2 regions of the Halobacillus sp. A1-3 genome follow, and region 2 is predicted to be linked to the other one. Evidence: riboswitches for the same ligand, from Rfam matches in the RefSeq annotation. Region 2 holds a riboswitch; the other holds the start of a gene.

Region 1 (3,210 bases), on a different contig from region 2:
ACGGGAACAGATGTGAATTTTGGAGCGTTAACCCGTAAGCTGTTTGATAACCTGGAAAATAGTAGTGTTGAAGTGAACTATAATCATAGTGTTGAGGATATTAAGCGCACCGAAGACGGAAAATGGGAAGTGACCGTTCGCGACACCGTTGGCGAAAAACTCGCATGCCAAACGGCAGATTTTGTGTTTATCGGCAATGGCGGCGGAGCTTTACATTTACTGCAAAAATCCGGAATTCCAGAAGGAAAAGGAATTGGCGGCTTCCCTGTAAGCGGACAGTTTATGGTTTGTAATAACCCGGAAGTCATCGAGCAGCATGAGGCTAAGGTATACGGAAAAGCTCCAGTCGGCGCTCCGCCAATGTCGGTGCCGCACTTGGATACCAGATATATTGACGGTAGAAAGTCATTGCTATTCGGGCCGTTTGCCGGCTTCTCACCTAAGTTCTTAAAAGAAGGTTCGTTGATGGATTTGGTGAACTCCGTCAAACCGGATAACCTTCTGACAATGGTAGGTGCAGGAGCAAAGCAAATGCCACTGACGAAATATTTGATCCAGCAAGTGCTCCAATCGAAGGAACAGCGCATGGAAGCAATCCGTGAATTTATCCCTGAAGCGAAAAGTGAAGATTGGGATTTAGTCGTTGCAGGTCAGCGCGTGCAAGTAATTAAAGATACCGAAGAAGGCGGAAAAGGAACGCTTCAGTTTGGTACAGAAGTGGTAAGTGCAGAGGATGGATCAATCGCTGCCTTGCTTGGGGCTTCACCCGGAGCCTCTACAGCTGTTAACGTTATGCTTGAAGTCTTGGAAAATTGTTTCCCTCAGCATATCAAAGAGTGGGAGTCTAAGCTAATCGATATGATTCCTTCTTATGGGTTGTCGCTGATGCAAAATCCGCAGATGATTGATGAGATTAAATCGTCAACGGCGGAGACGCTTGGGCTGAATGAAAAAGAAGAAAGAGATACAGTCTATAGTTAAGCCAAAACCTTAATTCTCGCTATATTTAAGAGCGTAGAAAGTCATCAAAGATCATAAATCGCTAGCATAGCATCAATAAAACCTTTAATCTATCCTTAGATTGAAGGTTATTTTTTATGAATAAGTCTAAGAAACGTTAAAAGAAAGGCAGGAACCATGGTGAAAACAGAAAAAGAAAAAATGATAGACGGAGAACTGTATTATCCAGGAGATAAGGAATTAGTAAAAGACCTAGCGAGAGCAAGAGCTTTAGTCCGTTCTTTTAATGATACGAGCGAATTAGAAGAAGAGAAACGGGCGTCTCTATTAAAGGAATTACTAGGTTCGACTGGAGAACAAATCTATGCAGAATCAACGTTTCGGTGTGACTATGGCTATAACATTCATGTTGGGGAGAACTTTTATGCGAACTTCGACTGTACCATCCTAGATGGAGGGAAAGTGACGATCGGGAAGAACTGCATGATCGCTCCCGGTGTACATATCTATACGAATACTCACCCTATCAAGGCAGAAGAAAGAATCTCAGAAATTGAATATACAAAACCGGTTACGATTGGTGATAACGTTTGGATCGGGGGAAGAGCAGTGATTAACCCAGGGGTGACGATTGGAGACAATGCGGTCATCGCATCCGGAGCCGTTGTGGTTAAGGATGTTCCAGATAATGTGGTGGTCGGAGGGAAACCAGCGAAGGTTATAAAACAGGTGGATTAAATCATTCCTCTTGCCACTTTTTGGGTTCTTCCTGTATAGTAATTCATAACAGTTAAATAGATTATTTCTTATCGAGAAAGGTGGAGGGACTGGCCCGACGAAACCTTAGCAGCAGGCGTGAAGTACTGTGCTAATTCCAGAAGCGTGAAGCTTAAAGATAAGAAGAGAAATGGTTCGTTACGATATTCAGCCCCTCTTCTTATTGAGAAGCGGGGCTTTTTATTATCTAAATACATAAAAAGAAAGAGGGAATGTTCAAATGTCTAGTTCTACAGAAGTGAAGCGCGCACCATTCAAAGGAGATCATGTGGGGAGCTTCCTGCGACCAGAGCGTTTGAAAGAAGCACGCGCTCAATGGGCAAAGGGAGAAATTACTGCGCAGGAATTAAAGAAAATAGAAGATGAAGAGATTTTTAAGTTAGTAGAAAAGCAGAAGAATGCTGGGTTGAAAGCCGTGACCGACGGCGATTTCCGCAGGAGCTGGTGGCATTTTGATTTTCTTGAAGGTCTAGATGGCGTAGAAGGCTATGATACGGAGCAAGGCTTGCAGTTTGATGGAGTAGAAACAAAAGCACGCGGCATTATAGTGACAGGAAAAGTGGGGTTCACGGATCATTATATGATTGAGCATTTCCGTTTTCTAAACCAAATCGCAGGAGATGCGGTGGCGAAGCTCACAATTCCAAGTCCAAATATGCTTTTATTCCGCGCGAAGATTGATGAAGACGTCTATGAAAATCAACAAGACCTCGTTCGAGACTTGATTACTGCCTATCAAGGCTTCATTGAGAGAATCTATCAGGAAGGCTGCCGCTATCTGCAGCTCGATGATACATCATGGGCGACGTTCTTTTCTGAGGAGGGACGAGCATCCATTGAAGAGAAGGGGCAAAACCCGGATGAAGTCGCTGAACTATGCGCACGCGTAGTGAATGAGTCGATTGCGAAACGACCGGAGGATATGACAGTAACGATGCACATTTGCCGCGGGAACTTTCAGTCGACCTTCATGACGAGCGGCAGCTATGAAGCGGTCTCCCAAACTATTTTCGGCGGTCTTGATGTTGATGGACTTTTCTTAGAGTTCGATGATGAGCGTTCTGGCGGTTTTGAACCGCTTCGTCATGTGAATCGCCCTGACCTTTCCATTGTGCTCGGATTAATCACATCGAAATTCGGTGAGCTTGAGGATCCGGATCACGTGAAGAACCGGATTTTGGAAGCGTCCGATTTTGTACCGGTCAGTCAGCTTTGCTTAAGTCCGCAGTGCGGATTTGCCTCGACCGAAGAAGGAAACAAGATTACAGAAGATGAGCAGTGGGAGAAAATCCGCCATGTCGTGAGGATTGCCGATGAGGTATGGCAGGAGGCTTGAGATGTTTGATTTTTCCTATGAATGGATATAAATCTATAGGATTGACTAAGGAGGAATTAAACTCATGAAATCTCTTGAAGATGCTTTAAAACATAGAGTAGGACTAGGTACAGCTCCTTTAGGAAATATGTTTAGGG
Region 2 (3,210 bases):
CATACTTTTGAGAATAGACACCAATTGGTTCAATATGAATACCGCCAAGGTTTGCAAAATCATAATCATTTTCTTCTTCTTGAAGCTCTAAATAAGGAATGGTTTGAAAGTAATTGGCATCTATACGTCCTTCAGCCAAATCTTTATTCGGCAGAATGTAGTCCTGATATTCTTCAATCTTCAAAGTAATTCCCTCTTCTTCAAGAATAGGTTTTGCTTGTTCCAATACTTCAGCATGAGGAACACTCGTTGCCCCTACTTTAATCTCAGAGCTTTCCTCTCCGCTGCCTCCTTCAGACCCTGATGCATTTTCTTCAGAAGATCCACATGCAGCAAGTACAAGTACAAATAATAAGGCCAGACCGGCTGTCCATAATTTTTTCATTTCAATAACTCTCCCTTTTTTTTATTTTTATCTTTTATCCAATTTACGGGTAATAAGATCCCCGATGAATTGGAAAATGAACACAATAATAATGATTAGAATGGTACAAATAAATACAACATCCCAGTTACTACGCTGAAATCCGTAGAAATAGGCAAAGTCACCTAAACCACCAGCCCCGATTGCTCCTGCAACAGCTGTGTAGCCGATCAGAGCGATCGCTGTCACTGTGATCCCAGATATTAAGGCTGGCATCGATTCTGGAAGCAGAACTTTAAAGATAATCGTCGAATATTTTGCCCCCATTGCTTTTGCCGCTTCCACTACCCCTTTGTTTACTTCTTTCAGGGCGATCTCCACTAGACGTGCATAGAATGGAGCTCCTCCGATTATAAGGGCAGGTAATGCAGCTTTTGGACCACGGATGGTTCCCATTAAAAAGTCAGTAAACGGGAATAATAGTAAAATTAATATAATGAAAGGAATCGCACGGAACACGTTAACAACCGATGCTGTAATCATATTTAATACCTTGTTCTGCCAAAGCCCTCCCGGCCCAGACAAAAAGAGCAGCAATCCAAGGAACAACCCGATAATGAACGTTCCTGCTACGGAAACTAAAGTCATATATAATGTTTCGTTTGTAGCCGTAATCATGTCTTCCATACTTACATTTGGAAACCACTGATTAAACATTCGGGTTCACCTCCACTTCTACTGACGTTTCTTCGATGTAATGGATCGCCCGGTTAATTTCTTCTTTAGCACCTTCAAATTGAACAAACATCGTTCCATAAGCACCTTTTTGCGTTTGAGTGATCTTACCATGCAAAATGTTCACATCTAGTACGAACTTTCTAGATAGATCACTAATCAGTGCTTGGTTCGCACTGTCTCCAACGAAGTGGAGTCTTACGATTTCCCCACTCTTGTAATTGTCTTTTATAAGCCCTAGTGAGTGTTCTTTTTCTGGATCTCCCATGACCTGATCGACGAATTTCTTCGTCACTTGCTGTTTAGGATGAAGGAATACATCCAGAACATCTCCCTGTTCGACGATTTTTCCTTCTTCCATAACCGCCACCTGGTGACAAATTTTGCGAATAACGTGCATTTCATGAGTGATTAGAACAATTGTCAGCCCCAATTTTTCGTTGATATCTACAAGCAGGTCTAAAATTGAATCTGTCGTCTCAGGGTCAAGGGCTGATGTTGCTTCGTCGCAAAGTAGCACTTTAGGATTGTTTGCTAAAGCCCGAGCAATACCTACCCTCTGTTTTTGTCCTCCACTAAGCTGAGAAGGATATGAATTTCCACGACCACTCAATCCGACCAAGTCTATTAATTCATTGACTCTTTTTTGCCTTTCTGCTTTTGGTGTACCGGCAATTTCCAGAGGAAAAGCGATATTGTCATGAACGGTTCTAGACCAAAGTAAGTTGAAGTGCTGAAAAATCATCCCTATCTCCTGACGGGCTACTCTCAACTTCCCTTTACTTAGGGAGGTCAATTCCTGTTCGTTGATGGTTACCTTACCGCCCGTAGGGTCTTCCAGACGATTCAATAGCCTTATAAACGTACTTTTTCCGGCACCGCTGTATCCGATCACACCGTAGATTTCGCCTTTCTTTATTGAAAGATCAAGGTTATCTACAGCAGTTACCTGTTTGTCTTTTGTTTGAAATACTTTGGATAAGCCTTTGATTGTAATCATGTTGTCCCTCCATAAAAAAACGCCTTTCTGATTCAGAGAACAGAAAGGCGTATGTATCCTAAGTCAAATCTGTTCTCTCATCTATCAGGGCTTACGCTCTGTAGGAATTGGCACCTTCTCGAACAAGATGTTCGTGGGTTGCCGGGCATCATCGGGCCAGTCCCTCCGCCACTCTGGATAAGAGATTTTGGTATATTAAATGATTATCACTTTAACTCGCTTAAGTAGCACAAGAGGAATTGTATCACCGCCAAAATTTTGTGTCAACAAAAAAAGCAGAAAATTAACTACTTTCATAAAAAAGAAACAGGCAATAAAAAAATCCCTTCCATTAAGAAGAGATTTACGTTACTACCTCTTCTCATCTATCAAAGCGATAATCGCTTTGCAGGAATTAGCACCGTGCTCATATGGAGCCGGTTGCTGGGCATCACAGGGCCAGTCCCTCCGCCACTCTGGATAAGTGAAGATGTCGATATGAAATTATTAAATATGTTAGCATTGTACTACCTACACGTCAACAAAAAAAGAGGAGAGTATAAAGTTGAAAAAAGCACCACTATTTGAGCTACCATACATTCATAATGAAGAAACTTACCAGCTAGATGAAGATATTGGAAAAGTAATTGTTCTCACGTTTTGGGTCTCCTGGTGTCCCGATTGCGGTTCAGACCTTCCAAAAAAAGAGCAGCTTTATAAAACGATGGATCATGAGAAGGTAAAAATGCTGACCATCAATGTAGCAGGTAGAGAAAGAGCAGAAGAAAAAGGCGTTCAGTATGCTGATGAATTTTTAACGCAGCCTACTTTAAAAGACAGAGGGAGGGAGATTTACGACCTATACGAGTGTGAAGGTGTACCCACTACGACGATTATTGATCAGCATGGAAACGTGTATGAACAATTCGGGGACAAAGCTTCCTTTTTAGAGATTGTAGAATCCATTGGTAAACTCATCTAGAAAGTAAAAGTAAAGACTCCATAAATAAGATGTTTCGATAAGCTCCCTTTACACTAATCATCGTTTCAGGTAGGGAGGTCAGTTTTTTGCTTCCTGTAAACAATTCTTCCATAACACTGGTAGACGATTGCAGAACCAGACTTCCTTGAC

Evidence for each region. A riboswitch is a leader RNA that binds a small molecule or an ion and turns the genes downstream of it on or off. The one in region 2 is predicted to bind S-adenosylmethionine.
Region 1: another riboswitch for S-adenosylmethionine. It lies ahead of ACRYKC_RS01620 (5-methyltetrahydropteroyltriglutamate--homocysteine S-methyltransferase); the one in region 2 lies ahead of ACRYKC_RS11120 (methionine ABC transporter ATP-binding protein).

What each region holds. Positions count from the first base shown of each region.
Region 1 covers NZ_JBPCEO010000001.1:345,781-348,990, reverse strand. Annotated here, with positions in the region: gene ACRYKC_RS01630 (malate:quinone oxidoreductase) at 1-981, shown strand, start outside; gene ACRYKC_RS01625 (sugar O-acetyltransferase) at 1,138-1,698, shown strand; SAM riboswitch class I at 1,764-1,862, shown strand; gene ACRYKC_RS01620 (5-methyltetrahydropteroyltriglutamate--homocysteine S-methyltransferase) at 1,958-3,073, shown strand; gene ACRYKC_RS01615 (aldo/keto reductase) at 3,138-3,210, shown strand, end outside.
Region 2 covers NZ_JBPCEO010000005.1:223,350-226,559, reverse strand. Annotated here, with positions in the region: gene ACRYKC_RS11130 (MetQ/NlpA family ABC transporter substrate-binding protein) at 1-385, opposite strand, end outside; gene ACRYKC_RS11125 (methionine ABC transporter permease) at 413-1,081, opposite strand; gene ACRYKC_RS11120 (methionine ABC transporter ATP-binding protein) at 1,074-2,099, opposite strand; SAM riboswitch class I at 2,174-2,283, opposite strand; SAM riboswitch class I at 2,458-2,565, opposite strand; gene ACRYKC_RS11115 (TlpA family protein disulfide reductase) at 2,644-3,060, shown strand; gene ACRYKC_RS11110 (hypothetical protein) at 3,053-3,210, opposite strand, start outside.